2 regions of the Mesorhizobium sp. B2-4-14 genome follow, and region 2 is predicted to be linked to the other one. Evidence: riboswitches for the same ligand, from Rfam matches in the RefSeq annotation. Region 2 holds a riboswitch; the other holds the start of a gene.
The links. Region 2 has a riboswitch for cobalamin ahead of FJ938_RS18685 (DUF1636 family protein). Riboswitches for the same ligand answer to the same signal wherever they lie in the genome.
Positions count from the first base shown of each region.

Region 1 (10,579 bases), on a different contig from region 2:
GGCACGATCGAAGAAGACGAAGGGCGCGCTGATCTTCGAGGCGTTCCACGGCACTTCGGCCCCTTGCGTTACTTCGTTGACGCGCAGGCGCGTGCGGTCGAACACGTCGCTGAGCGGCAGGCCGCCCTCGCGCATCATCTCGGCCAGCGCCTGGGCATAGGCGCCGTACGGGCCCTTGCCTTCCGGCGCGACGGTTCCCGGCGCGGCGTTGAAGGCGATCAGCATGTTCGGGTCGGGATCGACCAGCGCGAGACCGCCGGCCAGCGGTTGGTTCATCTGCGGGAATGCATTCGGTCGCGCCGCGTCGAGCACAACGATGTTGACCTTCGTCGGCAGTCCAGCCAGCGACTTGGTGACGTCGGAGAGCCGCATCGCCTGGAGCGGGACGTCGGCTGGATTGGCGATCTGGGCATCGACCGGCAAGAAGTAGTTCTCGCCTTCGAACTGCACACCTTGGCCGGCGAGGTAGACGAAGACGACCGCGTCGGGTCCGGCGGCGGAGACCTTGCCAAGGAAGTCGCGCAGCGCGCCGCGCAGCGATTCCTGATCCACATCACGCGCGCCGACCACGTCGAAACCGGCAGCCTGCAAGGTCTGCGCGATCAGTCCGGCGTCGTTGGCGGGTGTCACCAGTGCGCCGGACGGATAGGCGGCATTGCCGATGACGAAAGCGAGGCGTTTTTGCTGTTGCGCGAGCGCGCCCGTCGCCGAGGCGGCGACGACAAGCAAGAGGACGAATGAACTGAGGAATTTCTGGAGCATCCGCATTTCAGGCCACCATGGGTAAGAGCAACCGAAGCTGTCGAGGCCCTTCCCCTCCTCCAGCGAATCTGGACTAAATGGGGGCAAAGAGGCGGCTTTGCGGCGCGATCCCGGCAGGTTGGGATCGAGCGCAGCCCAACCGGCGACTTCAAGGAAAAGTGATCGCGTTCTGTCCGCGCGGCAGCCGAACCGAGGCCCGCCTACCGGCGCTTCCTGGGCTTTTCCAGCAAGGCGACGGCCTCGACATGCGGCGACCATAGGAACTGATCGATCGGCGTCACGCTTGTCGGCGTGTAGCCGCCGTCGATAAGGATGCGCAGGTCGCGAGCCAGCGTCACCGGATTGCAGGAAACCGCGGCAACGAACGGAACATCCGAGCGGGCGATCTGCTTCGACTGACCCTCGGCACCGGCCCGGGGCGGGTCGAAGACAAGACCGTCGAAGGCGTTCAACTCCTTGAACGTCAGCGGGCGCCGGAAGAGATCGCGGCGTTCGCCCGTCACCCGCTTGATGCCGGTCGCGAAGCGTGATGCCCGGTCGAGCGCCGAGAGTGCGGCCGCATCGCCTTCCACCGCGTGCACCTCCGACTTCGCCGCCAACCGCAAGGCAAAGCTGCCGCAACCGGCGAAGAGATCGGCGACCTTCTTGGCACGCTTCAGATGTCCGCCGACGATCTCGGCCATGGTCCGTTCGGCAGCCTCGGTCGCCTGCAAGAAGGCGCCCGGCGGCAGGGCGACGGCGACACCGCCGAACATGACGACAGGCTTCCTTGGTTCGATGATGATCTCGTCATCGACGGACAATCTGGCGAAGCCTTGTGCGATGACAAAATTGGAGGCGATACGGCGCTGGTGTTCGCCGAGCTTGCCGGATTCGTGTGCCGCGACATCGAGGCCCGAAGCCGTCACGGTAACCGCCATCCGGAACGATTTCGTGGTGGCGCATATCAATTCCGCCAGCGCCCTCAACTGTCCGAGCGCCGCGACGATCCCGGGCAGCGAGATCGGGCATTCCGATATGGGGATGATTTCCGGCGACAGGTGACGATTGAAGCCGAGCAGCATGCCTGTTTCGGCGCGCCGGGCGGCAAGCACAACGCGGCGGCGCGTGTGCGGCGGGCAAGCGACCAGTTCGCCTATGCCGCACTCGATGCCCTTGCCTTTCAGGGCGTGCACCACCTTCTCGCGTTTCCACTGGCGATAGGCCTCGGCCTCGAAATGCTGGAGGGCACAGCCGCCGCATTCGGTGAAATGGCGGCAGGCGGGGTCGATGCGCAACGGCGAGGCTTCCAGCACCGCCATCAGCGAGGCGCGGTCTCTTTCACGCGCGGCGGTGACGATCTCGCCGGGCAGCGTGAAAGGGATGAAGAGATCGCCGCTTTCGGTCTCGGCGATGCCGTCGCCCTGGGCGCCCAGTCTCCTGATTGTGAAGCGCGCGCTCATCGATCCTTGATCCCACCGAGCAGGAATTCGCGATTGCCGTCGCCACCTTCGATCGGCGACGGACGCAGGCCGAGCGAGCGCCAACCTGGAATGGAGTCGAGCCAATCCTGTAACAGGCCGGCGACACGGGCGGCATCGAAGGGGTCTTTCAACAGGCCGCCCTTGCCGATCGCCTCGCGACCCGCCTCGAATTGCGGCTTGACCAGAAAGATCGCGGCGGCACCGGACTTCGCAATGGCAAGCGCCGGCGGCAGCGCCAGTTTCAACGAGATGAAGCTGACGTCGGAGACAATGAAATCCGGAACATGGCCGGCAAGATCCGCGACGCTCAGGTCGCGAGCGTTCAGCCCCTCGATCACCGTCACGCGCGGATCCCCGGCGATGTCGGGATGCATCTGGCCGTGACCGACATCGATTGCCGTGACATGGGACGCGCCGCGTTCGAGCAGCACCTGGGTGAAACCTCCGGTCGAGGCGCCAATGTCGAGCGCCTCCCGGCTGGCCGGGTCGAGGCCGAAATGGTCGAGCCCGGCGATCAACTTCAGCGCTGCCCGTGAGACATAGCCCTGGGCCGGATCATCGACCGATATGACGCATTGCGGCCGAACGGCCTGGCCAGGCTTGCGGGCAATGGCGCCGTCAACTGTCACCGTGCCCCGCTCGACCGCGTCGCGGGCGCGAGATCGGCTGGCAAACAGGCCGCGCTGGACGAGCAGGTCGTCGAGCCGCTGGCGTGTGCTGGCTGGCAAAGGCGAATTCATCGGCCTTCTCTGACGAAAGCCGATCGCGAAGGCAAGGACATTGGGCACGACAACGAGAGAGCGGCGACCGAATCGAGCCTCGCGACTTGCGTGCACCGCGTGAGGTCCGGCAAAATGACGGTCGATGGTGATGCCGAACGGCGGGAGGAAAAATGCTGATCGGAACCTGCCACTGTGGCGCAACCCGCTGGACGCTGGAAGGCGATCCCGGCCCGGTGACAGTCTGCAACTGTACGCTTTGCCGCCGCTATGGCACGCTTTGGGCCTATGACTATGTCGACGAACGCATTCGCGTTGCGGGACCGATGGCCAGCTATACGCGCGCGGGAAAAGACACGCCGTCGCTTGAAATCCTGTTCTGCCCGACCTGCGCCTGTGTGCTTGCGTGGCGCGGCTTGCGCGCCGATGCCTCGGGCCGAACACGCATTGCCGTCAACGTCCGGCTGGCGCCGCCGGAAACTGTCGCCGAGTTGCCGATCGACCATTTCGATGGGTTCGACACTTACGAAGACCTGCCGCGTGACGGCCGTTGTGTTCGCGATATGTGGTTCTAGGCTTTGTCTTGACGCAATTCCGGATGGAAAACCGCTTCACACTTTTCCTGGAATTGCTCTAGAAAATGGTGCGCGAAACCTGGCGCTCGACGGCTGGAGACAAACCGTCGTCCTGTTTCCCCGAAGCCAGCTCACGAGCATGCCCGGTCGCAACGGCGATTGCAGGCTCCGGCAGCACCACAAGCTGCGGCACCTGCTTGTAGGAGAAGCCGCCGCGGATATCGCCCATCTTGCCGGCGACAATGCCCAGCGCCGCTTTTTCCAGATTACGGTCATAGCGCGTCTCGGCGACGGCCGGCGCGACCACGATGCCCAGAAGGGCCGTGCCACACAGAAGCGTCTTCATTCCAACTATCTCCCGGCCTGACGTCGATCTAGCAGGGCGCCGTTGAAAAACGGCCAAGGGACACGGTAAGCAAAACGCCAAACGGCAGTGTTAACAAGGCGTTACAAAATCAAGCCGGCAAACCGATTCAAGCGCTTGAGGTTTTGATTCAGGCGCGCTGGGCGCGCACCGTATGCCCGAGCGCCGTGAACACGGTGCGCACGATGCCGGCGGCGTCAAGGCCGGCATCGGCATACATCTTTTCCGGCTTGGCATGGTCGGTGAACGCGTCGGGCAACACCAGCGGGCGCACCTTCAGGCCGCTTTCCAAAAGCCCTTCATGGGCGAGGAACTGCAGCACATGGCTGGCGAACCCGCCAATAGCGCCCTCCTCCACCGTCACCAGAACCTCATGCGAGCGGGCTAGCCGCCGGATCAGATCCTCATCGAGCGGCTTGGCGAAGCGGGCATCGGCGACGGTGGTGGAAAGCCCGGCGGCGCCGAGCTCCTCGGCAGCGGCAAGGCAATCCTGCAAGCGCGTGCCGAACGACAGCAGCGCCACCTTGGTGCCTTCCCTGACGATGCGGCCTTTGCCAAGTTCGAGAACCGAGCCGCGTTCCGGCATGTCGACGCCGACACCGTTGCCGCGCGGATAGCGGAAGGCGATCGGGCCATCATCGTAGCTGGAAGCGGTGCGCACCATGTGGCGCAACTCCGCTTCGTCGGCGGCCGCCATCACGACAAAGCCCGGCAGGCTTGCCAGGAAGGTGGTGTCGAAAGCGCCGCAATGGGTGGCGCCATCGGCGCCGACGAAGCCGGCACGGTCGATCGGGAAACGCACCGGTAGTTTCTGGATCGCGACGTCGTGGACCACCTGATCATAGGCGCGCTGCAGGAAGGTCGAATAAATCGCCGCGAACGGCTTGTAGCCTTCGGTTGCGAGACCGGCCGCGAAGGTCACTGCATGCTGCTCTGCGATGCCGACATCGAACGTCCTGGACGGGAACACTTCGCCGAACAGGTCAAGGCCGGTGCCGGTCGGCATAGCTGCGGTGACGGCGACGACGCGGTCATCCTCGCGCGCCTCCTGGATCAGGCTTTCGGCGAACACTTTGGTGTAGGCCGGCGCGTTGGCCGGCGCCTTGGCCTGCGCGCCGGTGATGACGTCGAACTTGTTGACGCCATGATACTTATCGGCGGCGGCTTCCGCGGGTGCGTAGCCCTTGCCCTTCTGGGTCACGACATGGATCAGCACCGGGCCCTCGCCATTGTCGCGGACGTTCTTCAGCACCGGGATCAGATGCTCGAGATTGTGACCGTCGATCGGGCCGATGTGATAGAAGCCGAGTTCCTCGAACAGCGTGCCGCCGGTGACATAGCCGCGCGCATGCTCGACCGCCCTGGTGATGGCGCGATCGGCGCGCTTGCCGAGATAAGAGGTCAGCTTCTTGCCGAAATCGCGCAGGCCGACATAGGCCTTGCCCGAGGCGAGCCGCGCCAGATAGGCACTCATGGCACCGGTCGGCGGCGCGATCGACATGTCGTTGTCGTTGAGGATGACGATAAGGCGGGCATCGAGCGCGCCGGCATTGTTCATCGCCTCATAGGCCATGCCGGCCGACATGGCGCCGTCGCCAATGACGGCGATGACGTTGTTGCGGCCACCGGCGAGGTCGCGGGCGGCGGCCATGCCGAGGCCGGCCGAGATCGATGTCGAGGAATGGGCGGCGCCGAAGGGATCGTATTCGCTTTCGGCGCGTCGGGTGAAGCCGGACAGGCCGCCTTCCTGGCGCAGGGTGCGGATGCGGTCGCGGCGGCCGGTCAGGATCTTGTGCGGGTAGGCCTGGTGGCCGACATCCCAGATCAGCCGGTCATCCGGCGTGTTGAAGACATAATGCAGCGCCACGGTCAGTTCGACCACCCCAAGGCCGGCGCCGAGATGGCCGCCGGTGTGGGATACGGCATCGACGAGTTCGGCGCGAAGCTCGGACGCCAGTTGCGGCAGATCGCTCTCGTCCAGCGCGCGCAAATCCGCCGGGATGCGGACCTTGTCAAGAAGCGGCGTATGCGGCGTTGCGTTCACGGGTGCTCAGGCTTTCTGTTCATCGGCGGGATAGGCTGCCAGCCGGCGAAAGTAAATGCGTGTCGGTGACGCGGATCGGGCTGAGATCTAGCCTTCAGGCAGCGGGATGAATTCCTTGTCATCTCCTGGAACGATATCGAAGCGGCCTGTCTTCCATTCCTGCTTGGCCTGTTCGATGCGCTCCTTGGACGAGGAGACGAAATTCCACCAGATGTAGCGCTTCGAGCCAAGCGAGGCGCCGCCGAAAAGCATGAAATGCGCACCGGTTTGCGACGATACGATGATCTCGTCACCAGGCCGGAACACCAGCAGCCGCTCCGCCGGAAACACATCGCCTGCAATCGAGACTTCGCCTTGCAGCGTGTAGATGGCGCGCTCCTCGGCGTCGGCCGGGATTTTCACGCTGGCGCCCGGCGCCAGGCGCAGGTCGGCGTAGAGCGTTTCGGAATCGGCCCTAACAGGGGAGCGCAGTCCCTGGAAATCACCGATGACAACGCGGCCGCTGACGCCTTCGGCATCGATCTCGGGAAGCCGCAAGACAGCCGTGTTCTCGAACACCGGCGCCACTTCCTCCTTGTCGTCTGGCAAGGCAAGCCATGTCTGCAGGCCCGAAATCGACATTGGCGCGCCGCGCAATTCCTCCGGCGTGCGCTCGGAATGCACGATGCCGCGGCCGGCGGTCATCAGGTTCACGTCGCCGGGCTGGATGACCATTTCGGTGCCCAGCGAATCGCGATGCCGGATCTTGCCGTCAAACAGATAGGTGACCGTCGACAGGCCGATATGGGGATGGGGACGGACATCGAGCGCCTGGCCCGCGCGCAGGATCGCCGGCCCCATGCGGTCGAAGAAGATGAATGGGCCGACCAGACGCCTCTTGGCGGTTGGCAAGGCTCGGCGCACCTCGAAGCCGCCAATGTCCTTGGCGTTCGGGATGACCATCAGTTCGATCTGATCGCTGGCAAAGGCATCGCCGGCTTCAGGGTCCTTCCCCGGGAAGAAGCTCATGAACTCTCCTTGTCAGCGGTCCAGACCGCCTTGGCCGCATCAGGCAAAACGGAGCGCCGCCTTTGCCCGAAGTTTGGCCGCCACCTCTTCGCGGTTGCGCGGATGCTGGTTTGTTTCGAGAGAATCGAGCAGTTCCCGCGCCGATGCCGCGATGGCCTCCACCGCATGGTCGAACGCATGCTGGTTCTGCTTCGAAGGCCGCGTCGTGCCGCTCAGCTTGCGGACAAACTGAAGTGCCGCGTCGCGAACTTCATCGTTGGTTGCCGGCGGGTCAAAATTGAACAGGGTCTTGATGTTTCTGCACATCGCTTCCGTTTCTCCTCTTGTCCTGGAGCCGTTCCAATCGGGACGAGCTTGATCCTCAATCATGATCGTGTCCAAAAACCGGCGAGACAAGACCGTCATCGCGACCGTGCCTCAGTCCGCATCGAGCGGCTCCGTTCCGACCGGCTTTCCATCGCGCGACAGCCTGATCTTCTCGACCTTGTCCTCCGCAGCCTTCAGCAACCGGTCGCAATGCGCCTTCAGCGCCTCACCGCGTTCATAGATCCGGATTGACTGATCGAGCGGCACGTCGCCACGCTCCAGGTCATCGACGATCTTCTCCAGCGCATCGAGTGCCTGCTCGAAGCTCATCGCCTTGACGTCTTCATTGGTCTCACCAGCCATCATTCATCCTTTCATCAGCCGCGCGACATGGGCCGCGACCGAAAATGCCAATCCCTGCAGATCGTAGCCGCCCTCGAGCAGGCTGACGAGCCGGTTGTCGCCGTGACGCGCGGCGCGTTGCATCAGCTGGCCCGTCGCCCAGTCGAAATCATCCTCGGTCAGATTGATCTCGGCCAGCGGGTCGCGGTGGTGCGCGTCGAAGCCGGCCGAAATGATGATCAGATCGGGCGCGAATTTGTCGAGCGCCGGCAGGATCCGCGACAGGAAGGCATCGCGAAACACCTCGCTGCCGGTCTGCGGCGCCAGAGGCGCGTTGACGATGTTGCCGGCCCCAGTTTCGTTCTTCGCACCGGTGCCGGGATAGAGCGGCATCTGATGCGTCGAGCAGTAGAGCACCGACGGATCGTCCCAGAAGATATCCTGTGTGCCGTTGCCGTGATGCACGTCCCAGTCGACGACGGCGACCCGCTCGGCGCCATGCTTTTTTTGCGCATAACGCGCCGCGATGGCCGCCGTATTGAAGAAGCAAAAGCCCATGGCGGTGGTTTTCTCGGCATGGTGGCCGGGCGGGCGGGCAGCGACGAAGGCATTGTCGGCCCGGCCAGTGAAGACGTCGTCGACGGCCGCGTTGGCGGCACCGATCGCGGTGATCACCGCCTGCCAGCTCTTCGGACTGGCGGTGGTGTCGGCATCGACGCGGGCGATGCCCTCTTCGGGGATGGCGGCGCGCACACGCGCGACGAAATCGGCCGGATGTGCATAGAGGATAGTGGCTTCATCTCCTTCCGGCGCCTTCACGCGGTCGAGCGCGGCAAAGGCTTCGTCGTCGAGCACGCGCTCGATGGCGCGCAAGCGGTCCGGCCGCTCGGGGTGGCCGGGCGGCGTGATGTGCTCAAGGAAGATAGGGTGCGTGTAGAGACGGGTGGCCATGGTCCCTATCTAGTGCCCCGACGCGGCAATGGCCATGCGTTGCGGCTTGATCGCTGGGGAAAATCACGTCTGCGTCCATTCGCGTCGCTGCGGGGATTGGCGCGGCCGGGGCTTCGGCGTAAGGTCGCCACCACTGCCTGGTGCCCGCCGGTCTGTTTGTTTCAGCCGCATTATGCGACGCCAAGTGAATCCACTTGGCTGCAAATGCTCTGGCGGGAGAATCGGGAACACGGTTGAATTCCGTGGCGTGCCCAACGCTGTAAGGGGGACCGCGTCGGTAAATGCCACTGTCGATGACGGGAAGGCACCGGACGCGGGTTGATCCCGAGCCAGAAGACCGGCCTGGCAGGCATCGTCACCCGCATGGTCAGGCGGGCGGCATTGATTTGAAGTCGCAAGGGGACAAGCGATGCCGGAAGCCATGACCGCTCCTGTGGGCGATGGATTTGACCAGATGGCGCGCGACGCCGTCTACCGAGCCATGTTCACCAGGCGCGATGTTCGCAGCCATTTTACTCCCGAGACCATCGACGACGAGGTGCTGGCTCGGCTGCTGCTTGCAGCCCATCACGCGCCATCGGTCGGGTTCATGCAGCCGTGGAACTTCATCGTCATTCGCGGTGCCGGGCGCCGGGAGAAGGTACGTGACCTGCTCCTGGCCGCGCGTGAACAGGAACTGCCAGCAATCGAGGAAGAGCGACAAGCGCTCTACCGCAAGCTCAAGCTGGAAGGCATCTGCGAAAGCGCGCTCAACATCTGCATCACCTGCGACCGCCAGCGCTCGAAAGGTTCGCCGCTGGGGCGTTGGCACAATCCGGAGATGGATCTCTACAGCACGGTCTGCGCGGTGCAGAATTTCTGGCTGGCGGCACGGGCCGAAGGCATCGGCGTCGGCTGGGTCAGCATCATCGAGCCTGAGGCGTTGAAGCGGCTGTTGGCCATTCCCGAGCACGTGACGCCGATCGCCTACCTCTGCGTCGGCCGTGTTTCCGAGTTCGCGCCCAAGCCGGACCTCGAGACACATGGCTGGGGCCGGCGATTGCCGCTGCCCGAATTGATCATGAGCGAGACGTTTTGCGGCCAGGGCGAGACGCCGCTCAAATCAGCGGTGTCGAGCCTCTATACCGTCGCCGGCACGCCCGCCAGCCCGGCCGATCAGCGTGTCGCGCCGGCCGTGTCCCAGCGCGAACCACCGAAGGAGGAGAGCGCCTTGTCCTTGAGGTCCCTGAACTTCGACGATGCCTCGGCCAGCCGAGCGTCCCAAGCCGGATCTGGCACCTGGCCGGCGATGGTCTTGAAGTAGACCTGCATCAGGCAGGCGATGGCGAAGGGCTCGATGAAGGCTGCCTTGAAGGCCCAGGCAAAGACGATGGCGAGCACGAAGGCCCAGCCGGCAAGCTGCCCGGGCATGAGGAAAAGAATGGCGCCGGCCGGGGCCAGCATCAGCAGGAAGATGACAAACGACACGCCCCACATGATGATCGCCAGCCAGACGGCGTTCTTGACCATGATCTTGCCGTTCTGGGCGTAGAGCACCACGCCTTGGCGTGCGGTTTCGAACGGCGAGGACGAGTCGATGCGGATGTTGTAGCCGAGGATGATCTCGTCGACATAGGTCAATGACAGGCGGATTACGGTGTTAATGAAGCTGACCAGCCCGCTCAAACCGGGAATGGGGAGGAAGGCGGCGATGCCGCCGAGCAGCCCGGTGATGGCGCGAATGGCGCCCTTGACCAGTTGGTCGACGACAAAAAGGATATTGGCCTCGGCGAAGCGCTGCGTCACCACTTTCCTGGCATAGGCGATCTGGTTCTGGCCGCCGGGCACATCTTGGCCGTCGATCAGATGGACCATGACGGCGATATGGCCGGCCTTGACGACGTAGAGAATGTATTCGCGGATCCAGTAGACGGCGATCGAGACGGCGCCAAAGCCGACGACGCCGCCCCATAGAGCAAAGGACAACGGCCCGTCGGGATCGGTGGAGATATGGCCGACGCCATAGCCGACGGAGGCGCCCGTGCCAGTCGCCAGGATATAGGCCA
Region 1 covers NZ_VFVA01000031.1:501-11,079, forward strand. The annotation lists partial or broken gene FJ938_RS22675 (caspase domain-containing protein) at 1-768, opposite strand, end outside; gene FJ938_RS22680 (class I SAM-dependent RNA methyltransferase) at 963-2,204, opposite strand; gene FJ938_RS22685 (TlyA family RNA methyltransferase) at 2,201-2,965, opposite strand; gene FJ938_RS22690 (GFA family protein) at 3,118-3,519, shown strand; gene FJ938_RS22695 (hypothetical protein) at 3,578-3,865, opposite strand; gene dxs (1-deoxy-D-xylulose-5-phosphate synthase) at 4,014-5,927, opposite strand; gene FJ938_RS22705 (pirin family protein) at 6,015-6,935, opposite strand; gene FJ938_RS22710 (DUF2277 domain-containing protein) at 6,975-7,241, opposite strand; gene FJ938_RS22715 (exodeoxyribonuclease VII small subunit) at 7,353-7,604, opposite strand; gene FJ938_RS22720 (histone deacetylase family protein) at 7,608-8,534, opposite strand; cobalamin riboswitch at 8,713-8,895, shown strand; partial or broken gene bluB (5,6-dimethylbenzimidazole synthase) at 9,016-9,525, shown strand; gene FJ938_RS22730 (hypothetical protein) at 9,690-10,579, opposite strand, start outside.
Region 1: it holds a riboswitch for cobalamin, as region 2 does, so the genes downstream of both, bluB (5,6-dimethylbenzimidazole synthase) here and FJ938_RS18685 (DUF1636 family protein) in region 2, are expected to answer to the same signal.

Region 2 (10,579 bases):
GCCGACCCGACGCGCCGTGCCATTCTCGACCGGTTGCGGCATGGGTCGGCGCCGGTCAACGAACTCGCCTCGGCCTTTTCGCAGAGCCGGCCGGCGATTTCCAAGCATCTGAGGGTTCTGCGCGAGCTGCGCGTCGTCTCCGAGCAGAAGCACGGCCGCGAGCGGCTCTACCGGTTGGAACCGGCTGAACTGAAGGACGTGGCCGATTGGATCTTGCCCTATCGCGATTTCTGGCAGGCAAGCCTTGGCAATCTGAAGTCTTATCTGGAGAATGAATGATGGCCAGCCACGACGGACCTCGCGCCATCGCCGATGTGTCGGCGGGCACAATTCTCGCCACCGTGACGATAGCCGCGCCTCCCGAGCGGGTGTTTCACGCCCTGACGGCGGATGATCAGATTCCGCTCTGGTGGGGATCGGACGAGCTCTACCGGACAACGAGACATACGGCAGACGTGCGGTCGGGCGGCACGTGGCGATCGGAAGGCAAGGGCGCCGATGGCCAGGAATTTCATGTCCAGGGCGAATATCTCAAGGTCGAGCCGCCGCACCTTCTGGTCCTGACATGGAAGGCCCCGTGGGACGGCGACAACGTCACCACCGTGACCTACATGCTCGAAGCGATCGACACCGGAACGCGGCTGATTCTGCGTCATGAGGGGTTCGGCACTCGCGAGGGTGCTTGCCGCGATCACGGCCTCGGCTGGGAACGCGTGCTGGGTTGGCTGGCCGCCTTCCTCACGGATAGGGCCGGCGGCAAACCGCAGGGCGTGTTCCACTGCCGGCTGATCCCGCCACGGCCCGACTTTGCCTTCACCCTGACCGATGCGGAAAAGGCGCTGATGAAACAGCATTCGGATTATCTGCGCGGCAAGCTGGGCGAGGGCGGTGTCATCCTGTTCGGACCGGTCGCCGATCCTGTCGGCCCCTGGGGACTCGGCATCGTGCGCGCCGATGATGAGGCCGCCGTGCGGGAACTGACCGAGGCGGATCCGGCGGTTCGTTCTGGGTTGGGTTTTCGCTATGAAATCCTGCCGATGATGACCGCCGTGATGTAGGCCACGCGCGCCATACAAGAACGCCCCTCGTGCGTTTTATTGCGCGGGAGGCGTCCTTTTGCCGTCAACCTTCTTCGATTGCTCTCATGAATTGCTGACGGCACATCCAAAACGCCCGATCGGAACATCGGTTCCCTACGAACACAAGTTTTTCTTCACACGCGGCTGTGGCAAGTGGCCAGAGCGTTGCGGCGTAGCAGGGCGGGCATCATCTTTCCCGTGCAGGGCGATCGAATTCCAGGCGCTGGCCGTCAGGGTGTGCTATGCGTATTTGTGGGCAGCCATGGCGGCGAGGCAGCACCCGACAAATTTGAACCAGACGCCGTATTGCTTTGTACGCAGCCATGGCCGAAAGACCGGCCTCGCCATTTTCGGCGCTCCGGACAGGAGAAGATTTTGACCGCCACTTTGCACAAACCGCGCAAGCCAGCCTTGCCGAACCACACGGACGCACGCTGATGGCCACCAAACGCGTGCCGCCAACGCCGATCGCTGCCAATGCGACCATCGCCGATATGGTCGAAGGGCTGGACAAGCCGGTCGAATATGTCCGGCGTGTGCTGGAAAAGCTCGAGCGCTGCAAGCGGGCCCATGGCGATGCGCAGGTGCGGATTGGCGTGCGTGGCCGTGCCGAGTGCCCGAACTACCTGATCGAATATGTCCGCGAAGATCCCAAGACACGGCAGCTGGTCACCTATCAGGACGCCGCTTACAGCGGCAGCACGCATCGCGAACTTGGGCCGCATCACATCGAGGCAACGGCGATCTGGTCGCCGGAGGAAATGAACATCACGGCGGTTTCGGCGCTGATCGGCCGCTTGCGCAATCCGCGCGCGCCATCGCGCTCCGGCAACGAGGACTGACATGGCCATAAAATTCTCCGCCAAGGACCAGCCGGCAGCGTCGGCCGTTGCAAAGCCGGCGAAGCCGGCCGCGGCGCCGAAGGCCGCGCCCGTTGAGGCAGCGACCGACCTGTTCAAGTCACCGGTCGAGACGCCACCGCGCAAGGCGGGCAGGAAAAAATAACGCCTTGCCGCAGGACGCCGATCGCAGCCTTGTCGTGCTTGCGCCGCGCGGCCTCGCGGCGCCCGCCTTCGACTGCCAGAGCTGTGGCGCTTGCTGTTCCTACTCGGCCGAATGGCCGCGCTTTTCCACCGAGGATGACGCGCAGCTCGACCGTATCCCGGCAAAATATGTCGCGACCAACGAATCCGGCATGCGTTGCGAGGGCGTGCGCTGCTCGGCCCTGACCGGCGAGGTGGGCAAGGCGACGGCTTGCGGCATTTACGACGTCCGCCCGGATGTCTGTCGCGCCTGCATGCCGGGCGACGACGACTGCCTGATGGCGCGCCGGGCGCACGGATTGCCGACGACGTCGTAGCCGCGTTTCCGGCGGCTTGTGCTGATCTACCTTGCTGGCTAGGCTGCATCGGAGCAGGGCTGCGGAGGATCAATCGTGAGCATCGAATTCCTGTTGACGTCGCTGATCGTCGTGGCTTCGCCCGGTACCGGCGTTCTCTACACGCTGAGCGCCGGGCTTTCGCGCGGCGCGCGGGCCTCGGTCATTGCCGCCTTCGGCTGCACGCTCGGCATCATCCCGCACATGGCCGCCGCCATCACCGGTCTTGCAGCGCTGCTGCACACCAGCGCGATCGCCTTCGAGACGCTGAAATATCTCGGCGTCGCCTATCTGCTCTACATGGCCTGGAACACGCTGAAGGAGAAGGGAGGCCTCAGCGTCGATGAGAATGTCGCGCCGCGCTCGGCCGGCAAGGTGATTGCCACCGGTATCCTCGTCAACGTGCTCAACCCGAAACTGTCGATCTTCTTCTTTGCCTTCCTGCCGCAATTCGTCAGCGCTACAGAACCCAGTGCGCTGTCGAAGATGCTGGAACTCAGCTTTGTCTTCATGCTTTTGACCTTCGTGGTTTTTGTCGGCTATGGCATCTTTGCCGCTTCGATCCGCAGCCATGTCGTGTCGCGACCGATGGTGCTGACCTGGATGCGTCGCACCTTCGCCGGTGCCTTTGTGATGCTCGGCGCCAAGCTGGCGCTGGCGGACCGCTAGCGCCACACGGGAAGCGGTTCCGCTTCGTAGATCCCCTCCATGCACTGGCTCTTGCGCAACTCCGGACGAAAATCGCCATGGACTTTGCCGGGAATTGCGCGAGACGCTATCCCTTCACGTAGCCCATCGCCTCGACGATCCGCCCGTTTGCGACACGCATCAGGTTGACGCCGCGCAGCGAGTTGCCGTCGGCCATCCAGTAGCGCCAGCGGATCGTCGCGCGGTCGCCGGCCACGAACGTCTCCTCGAGATCGAAGCGTGTGCCGGGTCCGGTGGCGATCGACCACAGCTCGACGCAGGCGGCCTTGCCGTCGCGGCGGGCGCCGTCCGGCGCTGGCGTGGTGTTCTCGATCACGCAGCCTTCGTCGACCAGCTCGCTCAGCGCCGATGGGTCATGACGCTGGAAGACGTCGTTGAAGCGCCGCATGATTTCCGTCGTCGCATCAGAGCGCGAGGCAGCGGCAGTGTCGATGATGTTTTCAGTAGTCATTTGATCTGCTCCTTCCGTTCAGCAACCCGTCGATGCGTCGCCCTGTGCCTCCAGCCGATAGCTCCGCATTATCGTCTCCGAAATATGTAGACCGATTTACATATTATGTAGACCGATTGTCATATTTGAGGCAAGACCTATAATGCGCTCTCCTGACAGAGGTTGACATGGCGACTGACACACGGACCCGGATGATCGAGGCGACGGCCCTGCTTTTGCGGCGGCGTGGCTATCACGGGACCTCGCTGAACGACATTTTGAGTGCCAGTGCCGCGCCGCGCGGCTCGCTCTACTTCCATTTCCCGGGCGGGAAGGATCAACTGGTCATCGAGGTGACGCGGGCCAGTGTGGCCGAGGTGACCGAGCGGCTGGGCGCGGCCTTGGCGGCGGAAAAAGATCCGGCGGTTGCCGTCCACCACATCTACCAGTCTGTGGCCCGCATGCTGGAGGAGAATGAGTTTTCGCTCGGCTGTCCGATCGCGCCGATCGTGCTCGACGCGCCCAACGACGTGCCGGACCTGGCGGAAATCTGCCGCTCCGCTTTCGAGCAGTGGATTGGGCTGCTGCGGGAGGCGTTCCTGCGGGCAGGGGTGGCCGAGCGCCGCGCGCAGGTGCTGGCGCTGCTGGTCGAGTCGTCGCTGGAAGGCCTGATGGTGATTGCCCGCGCCACTCGCGACCGCACGCCGGTCATTACGGTAGCCGATGAGGTGGCCGCGCTAATCGAGCAGGCGGTGCTTGCAGGTAAAGTCGCCCAACGCGCCGACGCTGCCGTGTGACGCTGCCTCTTCATTTGATCGGCTGCCGGCAACTGCTGGTTCCAAAGAAAAAGGGCGGCATCGCTGCCGCCCTTTGCAAAATAGCTGATTGGCTGGACTAGAAGTCCATGCCGCCACTCAAGCCCGCTTGCGGGCTTGAGCAAAGTGAGTTGATGGGCGTACTTATGGACTTCTTAGAAGTCCATGCCGCCCATGCCGCCCATGCCGCCGCCAGGCATGCCGCCCGGCATACCGCCAGCCGACTCCTTCTTCGGAGCCTCGGCGATCATGGCTTCGGTGGTGACCAGCAGGCCGGCGACCGAGGCCGCGTCCTGGAGGGCCGTGCGCACGACCTTGACCGGGTCGACGATACCCATGGCGATCATGTCGCCATACTCTCCGGTCTGGGCGTTGTAGCCGAAGGTCGCGCCCTTGTTCTCAAGGATCTTGCCGGCGACGATCGAGGCTTCCGCACCGGCGTTGGCCGCGATCTGGCGGGCCGGAGCCTGCAGCGCGCGACGCACGATGTTGATGCCGGCGGTCTGGTCGGAGTTGGCGCCGGTCGCCTTGATGTTGAGCGAGGCGCGCAGCAGCGCGACGCCGCCGCCGGGAACGATGCCTTCTTCGACGGCCGCGCGGGTCGCGTTGAGGGCATCATCGACGCGGTCCTTCTTTTCCTTGACTTCCACTTCGGTCGCACCGCCGACGCGGATCACCGCAACGCCGCCGGCGAGCTTGGCCAGGCGTTCCTGCAGCTTCTCCTTGTCGTAGTCCGAGGTGGTCTCCTCGATCTGCTGCTTGATCTGCGCGACGCGGCCCTGGATCTCCGGCTTCTTGCCGGCGCCGTCGACGATGGTGGTGTTCTCCTTGGAGATCGACACCTTCTTGGCGCGGCCGAGCATGTTGAGGCCGACATTCTCGAGCTTGATGCCGAGGTCTTCCGAGATGACCTGGCCACCGGTCAGGATGGCGATGTCTTCCAGCATGGCCTTGCGGCGGTCGCCGAAGCCCGGCGCCTTGACGGCGGCGATCTTCAGGCCGCCACGCAGCTTGTTGACGACCAGCGTGGCCAGAGCCTCGCCTTCGACGTCTTCCGAGATGATGAGCAGCGGCTTGGAGGTCTGCACGACAGCCTCGAGCACCGGCAGCATGGCCTGCAGGTTGGAGAGCTTCTTCTCATGCAGCAGGATGTAGGCGTCTTCCAGATCGGCGACCATCTTGTCGGCGTTGGTGACGAAGTAAGGCGAGAGATAGCCGCGGTCGAACTGCATGCCTTCGACGACTTCCAGTTCGGTATCGGCGGTCTTGGCTTCCTCGACCGTGATGACGCCTTCATTGCCGACCTTCTGCATCGCTTCCGCGATCATCGAGCCGACCGAGGAGTCGCCATTGCCGGCGATGGTGCCGACCTGGGCAACCTCTTCCGAGGTCTTGATCTTCTTGGCGTTCTTGATCAGCGTGCCGACCACGTCGGCCACGGCGAGATCGATGCCGCGCTTCAGATCCATCGGGTTCATGCCGGCGGCAACCGCCTTGTGGCCTTCCTGGACGATCGACTGAGCCAGAACGGTCGCGGTCGTGGTGCCGTCGCCGGCGATGTCGTTGGTCTTCGAAGCAACTTCGCGGACCATCTGCGCGCCCATGTTCTCGAACTTGTCCTCAAGCTCGATTTCCTTGGCGACGGTGACGCCGTCCTTGGTGATGCGCGGGGCGCCGAACGACTTGTCGATGACGACGTTGCGGCCCTTGGGGCCGAGCGTGACCTTCACCGCGTCGGCGAGGATGTTGACACCGCGCAGCATGCGCTCGCGGGCGTCACGGGAGAATTTTACGTCTTTGGCAGCCATGTTTAACTCCTGGCAGGGGCTCGCAGCGAGCCCGAAGATTCAAGATTCAGTTGACGGAAAGGCCGATAATCAGCCGATGATGCCCATGATGTCGGATTCCTTCATGATCAGAAGGTCTTCGCCATTGAGCTTGACTTCCGTGCCCGACCACTTGCCGAACAGGATGCGATCGCCAGCCTTGACGTCCAGCGGAACGAGCTTGCCGCTTTCGTCGCGGGCGCCGGAGCCGACGGCGATGATCTCGCCTTCCTGCGGCTTTTCCTTCGCCGTATCCGGGATGATGATCCCGCCGGCGGTCTTGGATTCGGATTCGACCCGGCGAACGACCACGCGGTCATGAAGCGGGCGGAACTTCGACTTTGCCATTTTTTCTTCCTCGATGAGAACGGTGAGAAACAGTTCCTCCATCCGGCGAAGCCGGACAACAACAAAGTCCGGCGGCGCCGGACCTGTAGTTAGCACTCACCAGTGGCGAGTGCTAACGTGGCGATGAGATAGGCTGCTGGCCTGCCAGAGTCAAGGCGCGCCGAGTGCCTCTTTCCATCATGATGGTGAACTTACCGAAGCTTGGCCGAACCGAGGACCAGAAGCGGGCAACGTTCCGCCGCGGCGACGTGAACTCGGCTTTGACTACGGAAAATTCGATTTCGTTCTGCATGAGGGCAGGGCCTCCTTGATGCCAACAAGACTCCCGGCCGTCCCCAGAACCTCGTGAAGATGTTCACGGCCGGCGCCTCCGATCTGGCCGACGGCTTTGAAGGCCTCATTCGTCGGGCGAGATAGACCAGCGACCGGCCAGGATCGCCCTCACGCCGCTCCCGCCTGTTGACATCGGTTACAACAATTCATGGGCCTGCCTGCCGATACGGCCATCAGGCCAGGCGATTACGCGTTCCTGCGGCCGACGCAGAGCGCGGCCGTGCTGCAGCAGTTCGGGCCGATCGCGGTGCTATCCGGCGGCAGGATTTGCGGATCGTTGGCCGGTGTTGCCGATGATGTGAACACGTCGGATGCTCAAGATAGTTGACTCAGTCAAGTAAATGATTGATCCTGTAAAGACAGGAGATGTCAATGACGGTTCACCATCAGCCCGGCAATGATGCGGCCAATGAGCGGATCGATGTCGTGCGGGCATTCAACCGCTTCTACACCCGCCAGATCGGGCTGCTCGACGAAGGGCTGCTGAAAAGCGCCTTCTCCCTGACCGAGGCGCGTGTGCTCTACGAGTTGGCGCATCGCGATGGCCTGACCGCGACCGACCTTGGACGCGATCTCGGCCTCGATGCCGGCTATGTCAGCCGTTTGCTGAAAAAGTTCGAACGCCTTCACCTCATCTCCAGAGCGACGCTGGTTTCGGACGCGAGGCAATCGTCGATTGCGTTGACGCAGGCGGGCAGGAATGCCTTCGCACCGCTGAACAAGGAATCGCACGATCAGGTCCGGGCCCTGCTCGATCGGCTGCCGGCATCGGAACAAGACCGGCTGGTCAAATCCATGCAGACGGTGCAGCGTCTACTCGCCGAAAATGCCGAGCCAACGATCCCCTATCTGTTGAGGCCGCTGCAGATCGGCGACATCGGCTGGATCACCCGCCGGCAAGGGCTGCTCTATGCCCAGGACTATGGCTGGGACGAAACCTACGAGGCGCTGGTCGCCGAAATCCTCGCGGCGTTCGTGAAATCCTACGATCCGAAATGGGAGCGCAGCTGGATCGCCGAGCGGGAAGGCGAGGTCGTCGGCTCGGTCTTCGTCGTACGCAAGTCGGATCAGGTGGCGAAGCTGCGTTTGCTCTATGTCGAGCCTTCGGCGCGTGGCCTCGGCATCGGCAAGCGACTGGTGGAGGAAGTCATCGGCTTTGTCCGCGCCAGGGGATACAAGACGCTGACCTTGTGGACAAATGACATTCTCGCCGCTGCCCGGCATATCTACCAGGCCGCCGGCTTCAAATTGATCGAGGAAGAACCTCACCATTCCTTCGGCAAGGATCTGGTTGGTCAGAACTGGAATCTTGATTTGTGATCTTCCGCCAGAGCATGATGCCGAAAAGTGTGAAGCGGTTTTCAGACGACGTCATGCCCTATCTCTTTGATTAGAAGCGGATTCAGATTTCAGGTCGATTCGACCTGAAATCATCCGGCTTTCCGCGCTTGGCCAATTTGATCGAAATTGCGCACTCCGCGCAATTCGCTCGACAGATGGCTGACAGCCCCTCGCTTGACAGCGCCGCGCCTCATGCGTTATTGCGTTATGTTATTACATAAAGATGCGTGGTCGCACGCGGCTTCAGCTCCGGTCGTGGCAACCGAGAAATCCGTTGCGATGCAATCCGGGGAAAACTAGGGTGGAATGGTGATGGTCCCCGAGTCGAAAGGCGAGGGGTGAAAAGGGAACACGGTGAGATCCGCCTGGGATCGAGGCCGTGGCTGCCCCCGCAACTGTAAGCGGTGAGCGAGATCCGAAATGCCACTGGCCGGCGAGGCTGGGAAGGCAGGATTGCGCCGAGACCCGCGAGCCAGGAGACCTGCCATCACGGAGTTGACCGGACGGGGTGTGCCGGGAGGAGACGTGGACGTCGGTCTGATGACCGACCGCCAACATCCTTCCGTCGCCAATCGAGAAAGACGGAAAGTTGGGCGCCGCCATAGATCGCATTCACCGTATCATCGTGTGCACGCTTTGCCGCGACATCCCGACAGGGACCAGGTCGGGCGAAGCTTTGTGCACCGATTTGCGCTCGCGGTTGTCGACCCACGCCGAACTCGCGGTGGCGCAGGGTTTCACGGTCGAGGGGGTGGCGTGCATGGCAGGCTGTGCGCGGCCGCTGGCGGTGGCGTTCCAGGCGCCCGGCAAGGCCGCCTATCTCTTCGGCTCCATCGATGCGGAAGCCGATGCCGGCGATCTCGTGCGATTTGCCAGGCTCTACGCCTCGCTCCCCGACGGCTGGTGCAATGCCGGACAACGTCCGCCGCGACTGGCCGGCAAGACGCTGGCCCGCATCCCGGTAGCGGACGAGCCAGCAGGAGACAGCCGATGACGGTGCCGCTTCTCGAGGCGCGCGATCTCGGCGCGGTGGCGAATGGGCGGAATCTGGTCCACGCGGTCAGCCTGTCCATGGCCATCGGCGATCGCCTCGCCATTATCGGCCCCAACGGCGCCGGCAAGACCACGTTGCTGCGCATGTTGTCCGGCATGCTCAAGCCAAGTTCCGGAGAGGTGAAACTCGGCGGGCGCCGCCTCGACAGGATTTCGCCGGCCGAGCGGGCCCTTCACATCGCCGTCGTCGGCCAGACCGACCAGCCGGATCCGCGGCTGGCGGTGATCGACTATGTCGAGCTTGGCCGCGTCCCGCATGCCGGCTTGAAACACAGGAGCGAGGAACGCGACATTGTCGTGGACGCGCTGCGCCGGACCGGTTTGCTGCCCCAGCTTGGCCGCACCATTGGCTCGCTGTCGGGCGGGGAACGCCAACGCGCCCAGCTTGCGCGCGCCATCGCCCAGGAACCGAAAGTATTGTTCCTCGACGAACCGACCAACCATCTCGACCCGCGCGCCCGCGCGGAACTGCTCGAACTCGTGGCTGGCTTCGGCATGACGGTGATCGCGGTGCTGCACGATCTGGCGCTGGTGGCGCCGTTCGCCACAAGGGTAGCGGTGATGAACGAAGCCCGGCTCCATGCGCTGGCGGCGCCGCGCGAAGCGCTGACGCAACAACTGATCCGCGAGATTTTCGGCGTCGACGTGTTTCGCCTGCGCCATCCCACGGAGGACCGCGAACTGACCGTGTTCGATGTTCCGAACCGTGCCGCGCCTTCCTGACCGAAACCAACTTTCATCCGACACAGTTCAACCAAGGAGCAAAAATCGTGAAACGCCTCGCCCTGTCGCTCGCCTTCTCGCTGCTGGCGTCGGCAGCCTTCGCCTTCCCGGTCACCGTCGACAGTTGCGGCAGGCCGCTGACCTTCGATGCCCCTCCCAAGCGCGCCGTCATTCATGATCTCAACATGGCCGAAATGGCCTTCGCGCTAAAACTGCAGCCGTCGATCGTCGGACTGACCGGCATCACCGGATGGTACAAGGTGGGCCCCGAATTCAAGGCCGAGCAGGGTTCCATTCCGGAACTGGCGCCAAAATACCCGACGCTCGAAAACCTCGTCGCGGTCGAGCCCGATTTCTTTTTCGGGGGCTGGTACTACGGCATGAAGCCGGGCGGCGACGTGACTCCCGACACGCTCGCGCCGCACGGCATCAAGACGCTGGTGCTGACGGAAAGCTGCGTCCATCTCGACAAGAACCGCCCGGCAGCCTCCTTGGACCTTCTCTACGGCGATGTCGAAAAACTGGGCAAGATCTTCGGCAAGGAG
Region 2 covers NZ_VFVA01000021.1:55,396-65,974, reverse strand. The annotation lists gene FJ938_RS18740 (metalloregulator ArsR/SmtB family transcription factor) at 1-279, shown strand, start outside; gene FJ938_RS18735 (SRPBCC domain-containing protein) at 276-1,058, shown strand; gene FJ938_RS18730 (hypothetical protein) at 1,517-1,921, shown strand; gene FJ938_RS29545 (hypothetical protein) at 1,923-2,084, shown strand; gene FJ938_RS18725 (YkgJ family cysteine cluster protein) at 2,119-2,439, shown strand; gene FJ938_RS18720 (LysE family translocator) at 2,515-3,126, shown strand; gene FJ938_RS18715 (nuclear transport factor 2 family protein) at 3,233-3,616, opposite strand; gene FJ938_RS18710 (TetR/AcrR family transcriptional regulator) at 3,784-4,392, shown strand; gene groL (chaperonin GroEL) at 4,566-6,218, opposite strand; gene groES (co-chaperone GroES) at 6,288-6,584, opposite strand; gene FJ938_RS18695 (hypothetical protein) at 7,066-7,245, shown strand; gene FJ938_RS18690 (helix-turn-helix domain-containing GNAT family N-acetyltransferase) at 7,290-8,237, shown strand; cobalamin riboswitch at 8,555-8,762, shown strand; gene FJ938_RS18685 (DUF1636 family protein) at 8,848-9,252, shown strand; gene FJ938_RS18680 (ABC transporter ATP-binding protein) at 9,249-10,034, shown strand; gene FJ938_RS18675 (ABC transporter substrate-binding protein) at 10,082-10,579, shown strand, end outside.